DNA from 2 places in the Shewanella aegiceratis genome. Region 2 is predicted to be linked to the other one. Evidence: predicted binding sites of a transcription regulator. Region 2 holds the regulator's gene; the other holds the start of a gene.
The links. The regulator FliA, encoded in region 2, starts transcription of late flagellar genes. The targets are predictions, from matches to a motif close to CTAAAGNTNNNNNNNNNNNNGCCGATA.
Positions count from the first base shown of each region.

Region 1: a site for FliA is predicted at 8,743-8,769, ahead of K0H80_RS04340 (DUF5610 domain-containing protein). Genes of this name have one in related genera too.

Region 1 is NZ_CP080416.1:964,170-974,434, forward strand. Features, by position in the region: gene K0H80_RS04295 (ammonium transporter) at 1-856, shown strand, start outside; gene K0H80_RS04300 (hypothetical protein) at 975-1,301, shown strand; gene K0H80_RS04305 (tetratricopeptide repeat protein) at 1,394-2,575, shown strand; gene K0H80_RS04310 (substrate-binding periplasmic protein) at 2,744-3,559, opposite strand; gene aroG (3-deoxy-7-phosphoheptulonate synthase AroG) at 3,908-4,960, shown strand; gene K0H80_RS04320 (hypothetical protein) at 5,085-5,369, opposite strand; gene K0H80_RS04325 (ABCB family ABC transporter ATP-binding protein/permease) at 5,661-7,436, shown strand; gene K0H80_RS04330 (hypothetical protein) at 7,512-7,769, shown strand; gene K0H80_RS19735 (hypothetical protein) at 7,800-8,009, opposite strand; gene K0H80_RS04335 (phosphoglycerate mutase family protein) at 8,123-8,659, opposite strand; gene K0H80_RS04340 (DUF5610 domain-containing protein) at 8,812-9,393, shown strand; gene K0H80_RS04345 (ferredoxin--NADP reductase) at 9,523-10,263, shown strand.
Region 2 is NZ_CP080416.1:1,536,304-1,546,568, reverse strand. Features, by position in the region: gene K0H80_RS06895 (chemotaxis protein CheA) at 1-1,772, opposite strand, end outside; gene K0H80_RS06890 (protein phosphatase CheZ) at 1,788-2,525, opposite strand; gene cheY (chemotaxis response regulator CheY) at 2,539-2,922, opposite strand; gene K0H80_RS06880 (RNA polymerase sigma factor FliA) at 2,965-3,684, opposite strand; gene K0H80_RS06875 (MinD/ParA family protein) at 3,677-4,558, opposite strand; gene flhF (flagellar biosynthesis GTPase FlhF) at 4,563-5,987, opposite strand; gene flhA (flagellar biosynthesis protein FlhA) at 5,999-8,098, opposite strand; gene flhB (flagellar biosynthesis protein FlhB) at 8,251-9,384, opposite strand; gene fliR (flagellar biosynthetic protein FliR) at 9,384-10,181, opposite strand; gene fliQ (flagellar biosynthesis protein FliQ) at 10,224-10,265, opposite strand, start outside.

The DNA.
Region 1 (10,265 bases), 570 kb from region 2:
GTGGGCCTTCCTGATCTTCTCTGTGGTAATGACTGGGGTTATCTATCCTGTCGAAGGTTACTGGACCTGGGGCGGCGGTTTCCTCTCCGAGGCTGGGTTTGTCGACTTCGCCGGTAGTGGCATAGTACACATGGCGGGCGCGGCGGCGGCTATCTCGGGTGTCTTGTTACTCGGCGCTCGTAAGGGCAAGTATGGCCCTAACGGTCAGGTGAATCCTATCCCAGGTTCTAACCTGCCGATGGCAACCTTAGGTATGTTCATCTTGTGGATGGGGTGGTTCGGCTTTAACGGTGGCTCTCAGCTGCTGGTGTCTGACGCCGAGAACGCGTCGGCGGTGGCGAAAATCTTCGTTAACACTAACTCTGCAGCCGCCTTTGGCGCCGTCTCTGCCCTGGTGGTCTGTAAGATGGTATGGGGTAAGGCGGACTTGACCATGATCTTAAACGGTGCCTTGGCGGGCCTGGTGGCGATCACCGCAGATCCTTTGTCGCCATCACTGCCTCTGGCCGGAGTTATCGGCATGGTTGCCGGCGGTCTGGTGGTCTTCTCCATCGTGATGTTCGACAGAGTCAAGATTGACGATCCTGTCGGTGCTATTTCGGTGCACGGTGTTGCCGGCCTGTTCGGTGTGATGCTGGTGCCGCTGTCAAATGCCGATGCGACAGTCTTGGGTCAGCTCTACGGCGCCTCGGTCATCTTCGCCTGGGTATTCGGGGTTTCCTTTGCGGCCTGGTATATCCTCAAGATCACCATGGGGATCCGTGTCTCGGAAGAGGAAGAGTACAACGGTATGGATGCATCGGATTGTGGCATAGATGCCTACCCAGAGTTTGTCTCACTCAAGAGCGCCAGTTAACGGCTAGTCAAAACAGATTACCAAAACTGATAGTAGAATTAACAGGGTCCGTACCTCATGGTGCGGACCCTGTCTTTTGTATTATGCTATCAAAAAATGCGGTGTAAGGAGCGCTAACATGAAGCAGTCTCTCTGGGTGTTGTTGTCGTTACTGGTCTCAATTCAGTTGCAGGCCGGTCAGGTGGTGGTGCGTAAGTCGAGCGAACCCTTCGACGCCTTCGCCGTGCGCGACAAGGTGCAGCAGGACTTTGAGTGGCGGGAATCCCTGCGTTTGCAGCAGCAGATCCAGATATTGCAGAGTCTGCCCTTGGGCTGCGTGCTGTTTAAGTCGCCCTATGCCTACTATCGTTGCGGCGCGAGTTTTTATCGCCCCTATCTGTATCAAACCGAGGGCCTAGACCCTCAGCAGCTCTATATTCAGGTCGATCCGCCAGTATCTCAGTGATTGTTAATATTTTGTAACGCTTTGCGTGGGGCAAAATGAAAAAGCCTACTTTATGATAGATCTTACGGTGCCCTCATCAGCGTAGGTTTAATATGAAAAGGCTAATTGAGTATAAGCGCGCTATCTTGTTGTTATTCTTCATAGTGAGCGGTTGTGCCAGCGGCCCGGGTAAGGAAACCCTCGCTAATATCGATCAGTACTTTGCCGACGATGAATTCGCGGCGGTTGCGGTTCAGGTTACGCCGGATAAGCTATTTGCGCTGCCGACTCAGGTCACGATCGATCTGCGGCAAGATTATAAGCGCAGCCGAATGGCGCGAGACTATATTGCCGCTAACTTGTGGCTAGCCAACTACATCAACGCCGATAAAGGCGGTTTCAAATACCAAGATAATCTAACAAAGATCCCGGCGGATACCTTTAATGCGCGCGCCGGTAACTGTCTGTCGTTGGTGTTACTCAGTGCCTCGCTTGCCGATGCCTTGGGGGTCGATGTCGAGTTTCAAGAGGTCGAAGTGCCGCCCGTGTGGGACAAGGCCGGTGACTTCTATCTGGTGAATGGTCACATCAATCTGCGCCTAATTCCAAGAGAGACGAGTGATACCTTCCTTGCCGACAAAAATGCGTTGCAGATAGATTTTCTGCCCGAGCGTACCATGCGTGGCTATGCCAAAAGGCGAATCGACAGAACCACTGTCATGGCGATGTTCTATAACAATGTCGCGGCCGAGTCTCTGGTGGAGGGACGTTACGACCAGGCCTATGCCTATCTGAAGCAGAGCCTGATGTTAAAGGCCGATTTTATTCCCGCCTTGAATACCCTGGCGATCCTCTATCGCTACAAGGGGTTGGATGATAGGGCGGAAAGTCTCTATAAGCTGGCGCTTTCCCGAGACAGTGAGGATATGAATGCCCTGTTTAACTATGGGGTGTTACTCGCCAGTCAAGACAGGCTAGAGGAGTGGGCCAAGGTGCATAAGACCCTTGAGCTGGTTAGGATCCGCAATCCCTATTACTACTATGACATGGCGCAGCAAGCCTACTCGGAGCATGAATATCAGACGGCGCTTACCTGGTATAAACGTGCGGTAGAGAAGGCCGATTATCGCCATGAGTTCTACTTTGGACTCTCCAGGGCCTATTGGGCCACGGGCGATGAGCGCAGGGCTAAGCTGAACATGCAAAAGGCACTTTCGCTGTCGGTGGATGAATATAATCAGCGACGTTATCAGGCCAAGCTGCAGGCGATGCAGTCCCATCAAGGGATTCATTAGTCTTTTTATTCAGAGAAAAGGTTATTCAGAGAAAAGGTTATTCAGAGACCAGTTTATTCATAGATTAAGTCTTCTATAAACCAAGGCAAACAGGCACGTATGCCTTGGTTTAATGACCGTATAATTAGTTCACTCAATGAATCGTTAGCCGCATGAATAGCTAGCGGGTTACTTGAGATCTAAAGGCATTTTTTCTGGTTCAAGTTCCGACTCAGGCTTAGACACTGGCTCTAGTTCGAGTTTGGGGGCGGGCGCAGAGGGAATGCTTTTCCTCACCTCCTCGGCTTCTTCTCTATCCAGTTGCGCAATACCCAGATCTATCTTTTGTGCTATAGACTGACTGTGGCAGGCTATCTTGCGCGGCGCCGCTGCAAATAGGGAGTGGCGAGAGGTTGGCTGCAGTGTGTCGACTCTAAACTTCAGCTGCTCACGGTAGTAGTCGAAGATGCGCCCCTCTAGGATGATGGCATCGACCCGCCCGGAAAACAGCATCATCACCTGACTCTTCTGACTATTGGATTCGCCATATTGTGGGTTACTGAGCGCCATCTGATAGAAGTCTCTACCTAAGTATTGGGTCGCGTTCTGAAACCCCATGACAGAGATCCCGGCCAGATCGGCAACCGAGTCGATGGCCAGTTTATTGCTGGTCAGGGTAAACACGCTGTTTTGGTAGCTGATTAGGCTGCGGGTGTAGTAGAGACCCGCCAAGTTTTCCGGCGCATTGATGAGGCAGTCGACATTGCCACTGGCGACCTGACGAAAGGCTCGCTTATTGGGTGACAGATAGATATGGCCGATCGATAGGGACTGCTTGGCTAACGCGGAGGCGAGACGCTCATATTGAATTCCGCTTTGACCGTTAGCAAAGAAGTAAGGGGGTATGGTGTTGCTGACCGCAAAGGAGATCTCAGTATTAGCATTTTGTGCCAGGAGTGGGTTAGAAACTAGCATAAAACCAGATGCCAGCAGCAATCTTCTCATCGGGGGGATGGTTACCTCAACAGGGGGCTGTAGCGCCATCGGCGCTGTTTCGAGAGCCTCAATGTGACTCTCTTATGACCATTAATAATCTACTATAGATAGCCTTTTGGTCGATTTCCAGATAAATGTTAACACTTTGTTTTGTTAATTCTGTTTTTTCTAGCACGCTTAGCTGAGGAAGTTTTAAATAAAAATAATAATTTAATCTTATATAACAGATGGTTATTTTTATCTTCTTTATTTTATTAATGTTTGGTTGCAATAGCTGTGGATACTGGATAAATTGAAATCAGTAGTGCAATAGAGAGACCCTTATTTAATCCAGAGCCGGAGTGGAAAATAAATATCATGTATTATCAAACTGATGACGTTCGCATTAATAAAATTAAAGAGTTGTTACCCCCTGTCGCCATCCTCGAGCGATTTCCGGCAAGCGAAAATGCATCGGCAACAGTGTTTAACGCGCGGCAGAATATTCACAATATCCTGAAAAAAGAAGATGATCGTCTGTTGGTGATCATTGGACCCTGTTCTATCCACGACCCTAAGGCGGCGCTGGAATATGGTGAGAGACTCGCCAAATTGCGCGAGCAATATAAGGATCAACTCGAGGTCGTGATGCGCGTCTATTTCGAGAAACCGCGCACCACTGTGGGCTGGAAGGGCCTGATCAATGACCCTTACATGGACAATAGCTTCAAGCTCAACGATGGCCTGCGCACAGCTCGAAAACTGCTTTTAGATCTCAATGAGTTAGGCGTGCCGACCGCGGGTGAATTTTTAGATATGATCACGCCTCAATATGTGGCGGATCTCATGTGTTGGGGCGCTATCGGTGCTCGCACCACTGAATCACAGGTACACAGAGAGCTGGCATCTGGCCTCTCTTGCCCTGTCGGTTTTAAGAATGGTACCGATGGCACCATCAAGGTGGCTATCGATGCTATCGGCGCCGCCAGTGCGCCGCACCATTTCCTGTCGGTGACCAAGTATGGCCATTCGGCGATCGTCTCCACCAAGGGCAATCCTGATTGTCACATCATTCTGCGTGGTGGCAAGGAGCCTAACTATAGCGCCGAGCACGTGCAGGCGATCAGCGAGCAGTTGGCTAAGGCTAACCTGCCGCAAAATATCATGGTGGATTTTAGTCATGCTAACAGCAGCAAACAGTTTAAGCGCCAGATGTTGGTGGGCGAAGATGTGGCCAGCCAGGTGAGCGCCGGTGAGCGGGCGATTTTCGGTGTGATGGTTGAGAGTCACTTGGTTGAGGGACGTCAGGACTATATCGAAGGGCAGCCGTTGTGTTACGGCCAGAGCATCACAGATGCCTGTATCGGTTGGGAAGATACCGAAACCTTGCTGGCAAATTTGAATCAGTGTGTGCTCGAGCGCCGCAGCTAACGCTATGCCAGCTTTGCCCAAGGTTTTGTTAGTTGCAGAGTTAGTGACAGTCGCTTGATGCTATGCCGACCTGAAATGAAAAAGGAAGCCAATAGGCTTCCTTTTTTGCGTTCTGCTGGCCTGTTTATTTGGCTTGTTGTTTCACCAGATATTCGTTGGCTTTAGCAAGACTGCCAAAAGACGATATTAAATTGTTTTGACCCTTTTGTTGGATTTCTGGGCTGTTCGATTCTGTCATCATCCATACCCAAGTTTGTACCAATGGCAATGGAGGGTATTGCACGTCAGATGATTGTGGCATATCGGCTTCCTTTAAAAATTTGGGGTTATTCCCGCTCTGCTTTTTACTCAGCTTGAACTGCCTTAAGCTGATCTTGAGATTATCAAAATCTCCGGCAAGAGATAACAATAATTACCCCGTTGAAACACTAAACTGATAATTATTCTCTCAAGAATAATGCTTTTTTCTGGTTTTGCCATCATTTAATCAGTCAAAAGTTGTACCTGTTTGTACGATGGACTGCACCAAAAGTCTGATATTGACCTGCTTATCTAAGGCAAAATGCTAACCCCTTGGCAAAGGCGGATAATTGAGCTAGTGGCGGATGAGCCTACTGAGGTAAGATGGTGTATGTTATGGCTTTTATCTTAAACTCACCTAAATGCCATCGTCCTTATCTTGATGCTAGCTGGAGTTGCCATGCGTCCCACGCTCTATTTTGATGGTCCTATCGATAAACTGAACTGGCATGTCCTGAAATTGCTTTGGCCCTATTTATTGGAGTTTAAGGGACGGGTAGTGCTGGCGCTGGCCTGTCTGGTGGTGGCCAAAATGGCGAGTGTCGGCCTGCCATTCGTGCTCAAGCAATTGGTGGATACCCTGAGTGAGGCATCTAGCGAGCAGATGATCGCCGTACCCATCGCCCTGGTGCTCGCATACGGCAGCCTGCGCCTGCTCAATACGGTGATCTCAGAGGTGAGAGACACACTATTTGGCCGGGTCACCGAGCGGGCGATAAGGCGCCTTGGCTTGTCTGTGTTTGACCATCTGCATCGGCTGGATCTGGCGTTTCATCTTGAGCGGCGTACCGGGGGACTGTCGCGGGATATCGAGCGCGGTACCAGCGGGGTCAGCTTCTTGATGCGCTTCATGGTATTCAACATAGTACCGACCCTGCTCGAGATAGCCCTGGTGGTGGGTATCTTGCTGTATAACTATGGCTGGGCATTTGCGCTAATTACCCTGAGCGCCGTCGTTGCCTATATTCTCTTCTCCATCTTCGCCACCGAATGGCGTACCGGCTTCGTGCGGGAGGCAGCGATGGCCGATTCTCAGTCCAATACCCGCGCCATAGATAGCCTGCTTAACTATGAGACGGTGAAATACTTTAACAACGAGGCCTATGAATCTGAGCAATATGATCATGCCCTCGAGCGCTGGGAAGTGGCCAAACGTAAGAATCGACTCTCATTGTTTGCGCTCAATGCTGGTCAGGCGCTGATCATCTCGCTGGCGATGACCCTGATGTTGGCGCTGGCGGCGACTCAGGTGAGCCAGGGGGCCATGACCATAGGTGACTTTGTGCTGATCAACGCCTTCATGATGCAGCTGTTTATGCCGCTGAATTTTTTAGGCTTCGTCTACCGCGAGATCCGCGGCGCCCTGGCCAACATAGATCGCATGTTTAGCCTGCTAGACAGGCAGCCTAAGATTGAGGATGCCCCCGATGCGACATCGCCCCATATCACCCAAGGGAGCCTTAAATTTGAGGGGGTGAGTTTTCGTTACGGTGACAGGCCTATCTTGTCCGATGTGAGTTTCGAGATCCCCGCCGGTCACAAGGTGGCGATAGTGGGGGATAGCGGCGCGGGGAAATCTACCATAGTGAAGCTGTTGTTTCGCTTCTATGAGACGCAGCAGGGGACTATCACCATAGATGGCCAAGATACCAAGGCGCTGACTCAACACGCGCTGCGTAGCGCCATCGCCATAGTGCCCCAAGATACCGTGTTGTTTAACGACTCTCTGCTGGAGAATATTCGTTATGGTCTGCCGGGGGCGAGCGATGATCAGGTGAAGGCGGCGATAGAGCTGGCGCATCTGTCAAACTTCGTCTCACAACTCAGTGAAGGCTGGCACACCAAGGTGGGTGAGCGCGGGTTAAAACTCTCCGGCGGCGAGAAACAGAGGGTGGCGATCGCCAGGGCGATCCTCAAGGGCTCGCCCCTGTTGGTGTTCGATGAGGCGACCTCTTCGCTGGATAGCCATTCGGAGCAGGCGATCCTCAATGCGCTCAAGGAGATGGCCAAGGGGCATACGAGTCTGGTTATCGCCCACAGGCTGTCGACGGTCGTGGATGCCGACCAGATCTTGGTGCTGAGTCAGGGCAAGATAGTTGAGCGTGGCGATCATCAGAGCCTGTTGGCGGCCGATGGCCTGTATAAGAAATTATGGACCGTACAAAATCAGCATTAATTGTGTGGGATTAAGTATTCGTTCAGGTTTGATTTGCATAATATTTGTTAATAACAAACCTACGGAGGCGGTCCCATGAAAAACATCCCTATACATGCAAGTATCGAAGGCCAGGCGCGGATCGTAGATACCGATTGGCTTGCCATCATGGCGACCTTAAGAGAGCGGGGATTGGGACAGGAGGAGTTGGTGGTCGTCTATGCCCAGCTGAGCTCCTACCTGAGGGTCACAACACGGGGCTTGACCCTTGCCATGATCCCGCCCTCGACCGTAATCGAAGGGCTTACGCGTGAAGTAAAGCACTACGCGAATGACTATGCGGGGATGATGTAGGGTTTGCCGCCAGACTGGCTGGCAGAAGGACTAGGCTGTTTTTGAGGTGTTGATCGGCTTCCAACCGTCACAGAGGAGGCTGAGCTTGGTATTTTGCGGCTCATAGGGGGTCAGTCTAATGATCTCTCCACCCTTGAAGCAGATTGTCTCGCCTTCGATAACCGTTAATCGGTTGCAGTTTTGACAGCTAACCGACAAAGGTTTACTTTTATTTCCCGCTCCAAAAAACGAATTACTCACCAGTGATTCTCCGTGGCTGCGCTTAACGTCAGCGCGTGCTGCTATTCCATATATCGCTAATGTAATCAAGTTTAGATCATAAAGCTAGCGCTATCTAGACTAATGTCTAATCCTTATTGGGTATTGCCTGAAGTTGCACCATATTGGGTTTTTATCAGGCTACTTGCGCCATTTTGGGGCAGGGAAAGGATAAACAAATTGTCATATTCATCCTCTCTCAATTGAGGTATTTCGGGTCCTCGAAGTGCCTTGATGATCAGTGGCACAGTATTGGAGTGGCCGGCGATGATCACATTGCCCTGCTGCGCCATCACCTTGTCGGCAATGGTCGCAATATGTTTGTCCAAATCCTTGCCTGCGTCGATGACAACTAAAGGAATTCCTCTGGCGGTAATAAGCGGCGTTAAGGTTTCCTGCGTGCGCTTGAATTGTGTGGATATGGCCAGGCTGAGTGGGGTATCGCCCAAGCTTTCAACCAATGCCTGTGCTCGCAACTTGCCCGCGTCATTCAAGCTAGGGTCGCGTCCCTGGTCGGCTTTTTCGGCATGACGCACCAGAATTACCGTCTTGCTGGCGATCGCTGGATTGGCCTGCGCCATCGGTAGGTAAGCTACCAGGGCGAGAAGTCCAAAGCTGATGAGTCGTAACATGGGAACCCTTATTTAATTAACGAATTGGTTAGCATATCGCACTTTGGGTGAATTGCCGATGACAGATTAATTGGGCATTTGCGCTAAAGTTGCTTACAAAATGGACGATAATAATAGCTGAGGGTTAATTTAATTTGGTGAGCGAGGCGATTATGGAGATTCAAAATCACGGCGGAGCCGTATCTGCGGCGGCGCACAACAAGACAGATTCGACGACTAACCATGGTCAACAAGTCTCCGAAGTGGCCAAGAACAAGACGGCTTTGGCGGCCAGTAAACAGCTGATGAATACGGCGATCCTGGAAGCGCAGCAAGAGGTGAACTTGAGCGCGGGCAATGAGCCCATGCAGCTGTTGTATAAGGCGGCGATTGAGGCGATTAATGAAGAGCTGGCACCAACCATGGGTGAGCACGCCATCGAGACGGCGGCGGCTCAAGGGGTGGATACCTCTCCCGAGGCGACGGCCGAGCGCATCGTCAGCTTCGCGACTCAATTCTTCGCCATACATCAAGAGCAAAACAGCAGCATGTCCTTCGATGAGCAGCTCAGCTCCTTCATGGACATAATCGGTGGTGCCATTGACCAAGGTTTCGATGAGGCCAAAGATATCCTCTCCGGACTCAAGGTGCTTGAAGGCGATATTGCGGCTGGGGTCGACAAGACCTATGGCTTAGTACAGGAAGGGCTGCAGGCATTCAGAGACAGTTTCAATCAAGAGACAGAGCAAGAATAAGGCCTTCTGACTCCCATTTGATTTCGATAAACCCCTTAAGATAAGGGGTTTTTTGTTATCTTGACTCGGATAGAAAATCTATGAATCATGGGAGTATCAGTATCGATTGATGCCAGCAGAGGTGGCGATATGTGGGGAGAGGCAAAGGTTGTAGAGCGGATTGACTGGAGCGATCAGTTATTTACCCTGAAGCTGTCGGCAGATATTGGCGAATTCATTGCTGGACAATTTATTAAGTTGTCGCTGCATATCGACGATAAACGTGTCGCCAGAGCCTATTCACTGGTCAATGCGCCCGATGCGCCGCTGCTGGAGGTGCTGGCGGTCAGTGTGGACGATGGTCTGCTATCGCCTAAGTTGCAGGCCTTAGCCCCGGGAGACAGCATCGATATCTCCACTAAGGCGGCGGGCTTCATGACGCTGGATGAGATCCCTGCCCAGGGCAAGCATATGTGGTTTTTTGCTACGGGAACCGCGGTGGGCCCCTTTATCTCCATGATGAGAACCACCGAACCATGGCAGCGTTTTGAGCGGGTGATCTTAGTCTACGGCGTGCGCTATCAAGAGGATCTCGCCTATTATGAAGAGCTTAAGGCGTTCGAGGCCAAATACCCCGGAAAGTTTACCTTAGTCACCTCAGTGACTCGGGAGCTGGTGGAAGGGGCGCTCAGTTGCCGCATCACCCAAGGTATCGAGTGCGGTGTGATCGAGCAGCAGGTCGGCCTCAAGCTGAGCGCGCAAGATTCACAGGTGATGATCTGTGGCCATCCAGAGATGATCAAGGAGCTCAATACCCTGTTGCTGTCCCGCGGGCTGGCTAAGAACCTTCGCCGGGCGCCAGGGCAGATCACCGTCGAGAAATATTGGTAGAG
Region 2 (10,265 bases):
ATATGCACGGTACCGTTTAACTGAGTGATACGCGTCTTCACCACATCCATGCCGACGCCGCGGCCGGAAATATCGGAGATCTCCACCTTGGTAGAGAAGCCCGGGGCGAAGATAAGGTTATAGGCCTCTTCATCAGACATGCGCGCCGCTGCATCCTCATCGAGCACGCCGCGCTTGATGGCGATCTGTTTTAGCTTCTCGGGGTCCATCCCCGCGCCATCATCTTCAATCTTGAGCAGGATATGATCCCCTTCCTGACTGGCAGAAAGGGTAATAGTCCCGGTACGCGACTTGCCATTGGCTTCACGCTCGTCAGGCATCTCGATACCATGGTCAACCGAGTTACGCACCAAGTGAACCAAAGGATCCGCAAGAGCTTCCACCAGGTTTTTATCCAGATCCGTATCTTCACCTATCATGCGAAGATCGATCTCTTTATTCAGGCTGCGCGCCAGATCCCGCACCACGCGAGGGAAGCGACCGAAGACCTTCTTGATCGGTTGCATGCGCGTCTTCATCACCGCGCCCTGGAGATCGGCGGTCACCAGATCCAGGTTCGCCAGCGCCTTAGACATATCCTCATCATCGCGGGAGATCCCTAGGCTAAGCAAGCGGTTACGCACCAATACCAGCTCACCGACCATGTTCATGATCTGATCCAAGCGCGCGGTATCGACGCGCACTGTGGTTTCCGCCTGAGGCATATTAGTTGCCGGCGCCTTGGCCGCGGCTTTCTCTTTCACCACAGGCTTAGGAGCTGGCGCCTCAACGGGCTGTGCCTTCACGCTCTGAGCCTTAACATTACTTGGCGCAGGGGCGGCGACTTTATCCGGCGCAGGCGCTGCTGGTGCCTTAGCGGCTGGAGCTACTGGTTTACTTGTCTCACTGCCAGGGCCTGCACCGGCGCCATGCAGCTCATCGAGCAGCTTTTCAAATTCATCGTCGGTGATCTCATCGGCATCCACCGGCGGCGAGGTTGGCTCTGGCACCTTGGCAATAGGAGCCGAAGGGGCCTGGAACTTACCCGAGCCATGCAGTTCATCGAGCAGCGACTCGAACTCATCGTCTGTGATGTCATCGCTGTCGCTCGCCTGAATCGGCGCCGCACCTGCTGGCGCCGTACTTGATGGCCCCTTACCGCTGCCATGAAGGGCATCGAGCAGGGCTTCGAATTCAGATTCATCGATCTCATCTATATCACCTTCTCCGGCGATAGAGGTCAGGGGCGTATCGCTTACCGGCTCGTCGAACAGTTCGACACCGTCATCGAGCGGCATATCAAATAGCTCTAAACCGTCGTCTGCTGGTGTTTCGATAGCTGCTTCAACCGGCGTATCTGCAACGGCTTCAACTGATGCTCCGCCCTGCTCAGATGGCAATAAGCCACCAGAGCTCAATAATTTAAGGTTAGCTAACAGGCCTTCATCGGCAGGGCTTTGCTCGACACCCGCCTGGGTCTCGGCAAACATAGAGTTGATGGTGTCGACGGCCTGCAGGATGATATCCATCAGCTCGGCAGAAACGCTACGCTTACCCGTGCGTAACAGGTCGAAGGTGTTTTCCGCTTCGTGACAAACATCCACCATGGGCGTCAAACTCAGGAAGCCGGCGCCGCCTTTAACGGTATGGAATCCACGGAAGATGGCATTGAGTAGTTCGGTGTCGTCGGGGTTATTCTCTAACGCCACCAGCTGTTCAGAGAGAAGCTCAAGGATCTCGCCCGCTTCAATCAAAAAGTCCTGCAGTATCTCTTCATCAACATCAAAGGACATTCATATGACTCCTACTTAGAAACCTAGACTCGACAGCAAGTCATCGACTTCATCTTGCCCTGTCACGACATCATCACGCTGATCAGCGTTCATAATAGGACCTTCAGCTTCGACACACTTCTCTGATGCACGGGGTTTATCCGTGATGGGCTGCTCGCCAAATACGGTCAACATAGAGACCAGATTACTCTCAACCTCTCGCACCAGCTCGATCACCCGGCGGATCATCTGTCCGGTCAGATCTTGGAAGTCCTGGGCCAGTAGTATGTTGTTGAGTAACTCTTTCAAACGATTGGAATCGGATTCGCTGCGCTCGATGAACTGCTGAACGTCATGGCAGAGCGCCTTGAATTCGTGCAGCTGAATATCGCGACGCATTAGGCGATCCCAGGAAGGCTTAACGGCCTGTACGTTCATGGTAAGGGCATCTGCAAGAGGCAGAGACTCTTCGACAGCGTCCATGGTTTTATTAGCGGCCTGTTCCGTCATGTCGATGACATAATTGAGGCGCTCTTTGGCATCGGGAATTTCGCTATTGGCCAGCTCCACGAGGCGACCGTCCACCTGAAAGTCCACTATGGCACTGTGAAGCTGACGGGTTAGGCGACCCACCTCGTCAAACAGCTCTTTCTGAATCGGGCTGGCGATATCGCGAACTAGCTCATCGGCCATCTCTTGTTGACCCGCCTCTAGCAGATCAACGAGTTGCTTGGCCTGTGCTAGATTGATCAGCCCTGAAGTTTCTGCCTGCATAGCTCAACCTTGATTAACCGAGTCGTTCGAAAATTTTGTCTAACTTCTCTTTCAATGTCGCCGCAGTAAAAGGTTTCACCACATAGCCATTCACACCGGCCTGCGCCGCTGCAATGATCTGTTCCCTTTTCGCTTCCGCAGTCACCATCAACACAGGAATGTGCTTCAGGTTGTCATCAGCACGGATAGCCTTTAACAGGTCGATCCCCTGCATGCCAGGCATATTCCAATCGGTCACGACAAAGTCAAAATCGCCTTTTTGCAACATAGGCAAGGCTGTCGAACCGTCATCTGCTTCCTGAGTGTTATTAAAACCCAAGTCTCTCAACAAGTTCTTGATGATGCGTCTCATTGTTGAGAAGTCGTCAACAACGAGAATCTTCATATTCTTGTCCAAGGTTTCCTCCGCGGAGCTGTTTTTATATTGCTCATGTAATCGTTATATTTTGGTCCAATGCTTGAGTTTAGCTTTGAGTCTGAGCATCGCCTGGCTGTGTATCTGGCTAACTCGGGATTCGCTGACATCAAGTACGGCACCGATCTCTTTTAAATTTAATGCTTCGTCATAATATAACGACAAAACTAATCCATCTCTTTCTGGCAGTAATTTAATCGCCTCGACGAGGGCCTCGTGGAACTGTGTCTCTGCCAGTGACTCAAATGCGTCGTCCTGATGATCGTCTTCCTGTCTTACTACATCGACCGATACACCAAGATCTTCAATTCCAACTACTTTCCCGACAGAAACATCATTAAGAATATGATGGTACTCATCGAGCGTCATATCAAGTCGATCCGCAATTTCATTGTCTTTTGCGTCACGTCCAAGTTCTTGTTCTAGCTCGTCAATCACCTGGGCTATGCGTCGCTGATTACGGTGAACCGACCTGGGCACCCAGTCTCCTCGCCTAATTTCGTCGAGCATAGAGCCGCGAATTCGTATACCGGCGAAGGTTTCAAACTTGGCGCCCTTGCTGCCATCGAACTTGGCCGAGGCTTCAAGCAGGCCCATCATACCTGCTTGTAACAGATCATCCAATTGCACCGATGCGGGTAGACGAGCGAGTAAATGGTGAGCAATCCTTTTTACCAACGGTGCATACTGTTCGACAATAGAAGCTTTGTTATCTAAACAAGTATACGCAGCGGCTTTACTCACTCGTACGATCCTCTTGATATTCGGGACGTTGAACCAATCGCTCTACAAAGAACTCCAGGTGTCCGCCCGGTTGTTGTGGCACTGGCCAGCTTATAATCTTATTCGCTAGGCCGTGATAAGCAATTGACGCCGGCGACTTAGGAAATGCCTCGACGATCAACTTTTGTTTACGAACTGATTTGCGAAGGTTTTCATCGAAGGGGATAGTCGCAACCAGCTCCAGGGCCACGTCGAGAAAACGGTCGGTTACCTTGCTAAGTTTAGCAAACAACTCCATCCCTTCTCGCAAACTTCTGACCATATTTGCCACAATCTTAAACCTGAATACACCGTGCTCACGGCTAAGAATCTTAATCAAAGCATAGGCATCGGTAATAGAGGTCGGCTCGTCGCACACCACAACCAACACATCTTGAGAAGCGCGAGAGAAGCTGAGCACCATGTCTGAGATACCTGCCGCGGTATCGACCACCAGAATATCAAACTGGGTCTTCATCTCGCTAAAGGCACGGATCAGGCCCGCATGCTGGGCCGGTGTCAGCTCGACCATTGCCTGGGTGCCAGAGGTAGCTGGAATAATGCCAATCCCCTTAGGACCGCGTACGATAATATCGTCAAGGTCGGCATCGCCAGATAATACGTGGGAGAGATTGCGCTCGGCTCTCAGGCCCAACATGACATCGACGTTGGCCAGGCCCAAGTCGGCATCGAGCACAAGCACACGCTTGCCCTTCTCGGCCAGGGAGACGGCGGTATTGATCGATACGCTGGTTTTACCTACGCCACCCTTACCACCGGTTACGGCAATTACTTTTACTTTTTCGTTATATGGTTGATTCATCATACGTAAACCGCTTGCTTGATCCCGACTCATTATATTACTCAAATGCGTAGGCCTGTTCATATGACCTTTCGTTATTCTGTATTGGTTGCACTTTCTTTTCGAGTACCGACAGGGCCTTGTTGGCTAAGGCTAAGGTGTCGGCTACTTGCATATCTTCTGGCACTCTTTGTCCATCGGTGACATAACTCAAAGGTAATCCACTTTGAATCAACACACTCAACGCCGGTGCCAAGGCCACTGATTCATCTAATTTGGTCAAAATCGCGCCGGATAATGGAATCCGGGTAAACTGCGCGACGGCATCTTCAAGCACTCTTCTTTGACTTGTAGATGACAGTACCAGATAACTACGAATAGGTAATCTGCTATTTGCAGTTAAATTATCAAGTTGCTGGAACAATCTCACATCTCTCTGTCCCATGCCCGCCGTATCTATCAATACTAGCTTGCGATTGCGGAACTGATAAAGAATTTGTTCCAACTCATTGAGATCATGAGCTTGCTTGACCGGGCACCCCATTATTTTGCCATAGGTTGCCAGCTGCTCATAGGCTCCAATGCGATAATGATCCGTTGTAATGAGCGCAACTTGATCTGAACCATGCTGCGCGGCGAATCGAGCGGCTAATTTTGCGACACTCGTCGTCTTACCCACACCGGTTGGGCCCACGAAGGCGACCACACCGCCCTGACGAACAATGTCATCCCCTTGATTGTCGAGCATGTTCGCCAAGCTGCGTGGCAAGGCCTTTACCAGATCCGCCGGTACATAGTGCTCACTAAGAGCCGATAACTTGGCGGCGACCTCTGGGCTAAACTCGGCGTCCAGCAGGCGGCTCTCTAACATGGCACCCACAGGATCCAAGCGGCTCTTCTGCTCGGTCAGCAGTGATGTCACCTGATGCGTCAGTAGGTTGCGAAGTGATGCCAACTCCTCACGCATAGACTCGAGCTCGCTAGCTGACGCGCTCTTATCGCGTTTGGCACGGTTAAAATTCTGGCTCTCATGTGTATTGGCATGGGTATTAGCCTGCATGCCGCCATGCATATTAGGCGCGGCTATTTCATCGCTTGGCGCCTTCAATCCCTGGGCCCAGGCAGGCATCTCGAGTGCTTCATTCGATTGACTTAATTGCTGACTGACGCGATTTTGTTGACGCTCGAGCAGCGCTTGCAGCGAATCGGCCACGGGTGATGGCTGTTTTTTTGACTCTGTCTTAATGGGCTGACGACCGATAGAAACCTTCTCCTCGGCCAGATCGAGAAAGCTGGGTGACAAAGGCGCGGCATCATTTTTCGCCACGCTCGGCTTAGGCTCATCGTAGTCTACCGCGGCGACGATCTCGATACCGCCGGTAACTTTCTTGTTCGACATGATCACCGCATCCGAACCTAATGTCTCTTTCACCTGGGCCAATGCAGAGCGCATATCTTTTGCTAAAAAACGTTTTATTTTCACTTAAATACCCTCTACTGGCCGACCGCTGATACGATGCGAATTTGTTTTTCATCGGGTACCTCTTGGTAAGAGATCACCCGCAGATTTGGAATCGTATGTTTAACAAAACGCGACAGCGTCGAACGTAACATACCCGATGTCAGTAGGATGGCTGGTTGGCCCACCATCTCCTGACGCTGGGATGCGTCGAGTAACGACTTTTGCATCCTCTCGGCAAGGCTAGGTTCGATATTCGGCCCCTCGCCTCCCGTTGCCTGCATAGACTGATGCAACATCTGTTCCAATTCAGGCGCCAAAGTAATGACAGGAATTTCAGGTTCTGGACCGCTTATTTCTTGAACAATCATGCGTTTAAGTGCTATACGTACGGCGGCGGTAAGTACCTCGGTATCGTTACTCTTAGGCCCGTACTCGAGCAGGGTCTGAACTATGGTCTTAAGGTCGCGGATCGACACGCCTTCGTTAAGCAGGTTCTGCATCACCTTGACCACAGTGCCCAACGGCAAGACATCGGGAATGAAGCCACTAACCAGCTTAGGCGAAAGCTTGGCCAGCATATCCATCAGCTGCTGCACCTCTTCGTAGCCCAGCAACTTGGAGGCGTTATTGGTTAACAGCTGACTCAAGTGAGTCGCCACTACGGTGGCGGCATCCACCACGGTATAACCTAGAGTCTGGGCATGCTCTCTCAGCTCTGGGGCAATCCACACGGCTTCCAGTCCAAAGGCGGGATCTGTGGTCTCGACACCATCAAGCTTGCCATAGACCTGACCTGGGTTGATGGCCAGTTCACAATCGTGACGAATATCCGCCTCACCTGAGGCCACCCCCATCAGAGAGATGCGATAGGTGTTTGGCGCCAGATCCAGGTTATCGCGAATATGCACGGCGGGTACCAGGAAGCCCAGCTCTTGAGAGAGCTTCTTACGCACGCCCTTGATGCGTCCAAGCAGCTCACCACCCTGGCCCTTATCCACCAGCGGGATCAGACGATAGCCCACCTCCAGACCAATGGTGTCCACCTGCTGTACATCATCCCAGCTAAGCTCTTTAGGTTTGGCATCGCCGGGAGTCGCAGGTGATGTCTTAGCGATCTCCAAGGCGCGTTGTCTGTCGAGATCTTTCTTACGATGCAGAAAATAGGCACCGCCCGCGGTGATCAGGCCAAAGCTGAGAAAAGCGAAATGCGGCATGCCAGGCACTATGCCCATGGTCAGCAGGACGCCCGCGGCGATAGCAAGCGACTTAGGGTTATCGAACATCTGGCTCATCACCATCTGTCCCATGTCGCCAGATTCGTTTTGACGGGTCACCATCAAGGCCGCGGCGATAGAGAGCAAGAGGCCAGGGATCTGCGCCACCAGGCCATCACCGATAGTCAATAGGGTGTAGATCTCAACCGCAGAGGAGAAGTCCAGCCCATGCTGGGCCATACCTATGACGAAACCGCCCAGGATGTTGATCACCAGAATCATGATACCGGCGATGGCATCGCCTTTTACAAACTTGGAGGCACCATCCATCGCACCATAGAAGTCGGCTTCCTTGGTTACTTCGGCGCGGCGAATACGCGCCTGATCTTGATTAAGGATCCCGGCGTTAAGGTCGGCGTCGATTGCCATCTGCTTACCTGGCATGGCATCTAGGGTGAAGCGAGCGCTCACCTCTGAGATACGTCCGGCGCCCTTGGTTACCACGGCGAAGTTGATGATGATCAGGATAAGAAACACCACCAGACCCACGGCATAGTTACCGCCAATCACCACTGAGCCGAAGGCCTCAATCACCTTACCGGCGGCGTCGCCACCGTTGTGCCCCTCGAGTAAGACGATACGGGTCGAGGCGACGTTAAGCGCCAAACGCAGCAAGGTAGCAACCAGCAGCACTGTGGGAAAGGCAGCAAAATCCAGGGGGCGGTCGGTATAGATGGCCACCAGCAAGACCACCAGGGCCAAGGCGATATTAAAAGAAAACAGGATATCCAACAGGAAGGCCGGCATGGGCAAGACGATCATCGCCAGCGCCGCAAGCACCAATATGGGCGTACCTATCCCTTTAAAATTGGCGGGTTTTACCTGTTTTATCTGACCGAGCGTTGCTTTCAAATCCATCAATCTAGCGCCTGAACTTTGACATCTAGCTAGGATTCAGCAAAAAGTACGCCAACTTAAGGCCGGCTTAGTTCGCAGCGACTCGAGCGGATAACAAACGAACAAATATCAGACAGTACAGACGCAAAATAAGAGTTAACCAACTTAAAGCGTTAGTATTTTAGCTCATCAGGGATCGGCTGATTGATAGGGATAGGCGTCGGACGCTTACCACCTTTTTGCTGATACTGACGCAGTTGGAACACATAAGCCAATACCTGGGCCACGGCAGTAAACAGCCCCTCGGGGATCTCCTGATCTATCTTGGTGGTGTGATAGATGGCCCTGGCCAATGGCGGCGCCGAGACGATGGCTACATCATGCTCGCGGGCGATCTCACGGATCTTAAAGGCCACATCGTCTACCCCCTTGGCAAGCACATAGGGCGCGGCGGCCTTGGTCACATCATATTTTACCGCCACCGCATAGTGCTCTGGGTTGACGACGATGACGTCGGCATTTGGCACCTCGGCCATCATGCGACGCTGCGCCATCTCACGCTGCATCTGACGCACCCGGCCCTTCACCTCAGGCTGACCCTCGGTGTCCTTGTACTCGTCTTTGATCTCCTGCTTGGTCATTCTCAGCTGTTTATTGTGGTTCCAAATCTGAAACGGTACATCGATCACCACGATAATCACGGTAGAGGAGCAAAGCACAATAAACATCCACACCAGCAGATCCAGGGCGTTATAGACATTGCCCGGCAGATGCCCCTGGGACAGGGTAAGAATATCGGTGAAATAGTAACTCAGCAACAGATAGGCCATCAGGGCCACCACGGAGAATTTGGCGATCCCCTTGGTCAGCTCCACCAGGGCCTGTACCCCGAACATACGCTTAAAACCGCTGATGGGGTTCATCTTATTGCCTTTGGGCATGAACGCCTTGGCGGAGAAGGTGATCCCGCCTAGTACCACGTTACCCAGAAAAGCAACGAAGGCGAGAAACAGCACGAAGCTGGCCATAGGGATCGCCAGCTCCTTGAAGACCATCATCCAGATGTTAAACAGGCTATTGGTGTCGTAGATCTCCTGTCTGCTCATGGTAAACAGGTTAGTCATCACGCTCATCAGCGACTGGCCCAGGCTCGGCCCTATGACGGCAAACCCTACCGCCGCCGACATCAACACAGCAGAGGTGCCCAGCTCCTTAGAACGGGCGACCTGCCCTTTCTCTCGCGCCTGTTCGCGTCGCCTGGGGGTCGCCTCTTCGGTCTTCTCCTGACTGGTATCGTTATCGGCCATCAGAAGCTCCCAGCAGTGCTACATTGCAGCTGCACCAGATCGCACAGCAACAACTGGGCCGAACGCCAGACCTCGTCGAAATGCGCCATAATAGGCGTCAAGGTCAACCAGAGAATAATCAAACCACTCACCATGGTCACGGGGAAACCGATGGCGAAGATGTTAAGCTGCGGCGAGGCGCGGGTCATCACCCCGAAAGAGAGGTTGATCAGCAAGAGCGCCACAATCGCCGAGATGGACATGGTCAGCGCCGCACCGAACATATAGGCGCCCCACTCCGCCAGACGCCGATAGCTAGCGATGCTTATTCCCTCCATGGACACGGGAATGGTATCGAAGCTGGCCACCAACATGCGGATCATCACCAGATGACCATCCACCGCCAGGAAGATCATGGTCGTCAGTAGTAAGAAGAAGTTACCGATAACCGGGGTCTGCTGACCCGAGCCGGGGTCCACCATGGAGGCGAAACCTAGGCTGGTCTGCATGCCGATGATCTGCCCGGTTAACACGAAGGTCTGCATGATAAGCAGCGTCACAAACCCCATGGCGACGCCGATCAATATCTGCTGCACGGTAACGAATACGGCTCCCAAGGAGAACAGCTCGACCTCGGTATTGACCGGTAACATGGGGGCGATGGCGAAGGTGATCGCCACCGAGAGCAGCAGGCGCACACGGGTCGGTGTGGTATTGGCGCCAAATACCGCCATCACCATCAACATGCTCGACACTCGAAACAGCGGCCACATATAGGCCGATAGCGTCTGCATGATAGTCGATAGCAAGATCTCCATCTCAGCGACGCTCGATAGCCGGGCGGGCGCGGCGCTTCATACCTAGCCCACCACCTGGGGGATAAGATTCACCATCTGCAAGAA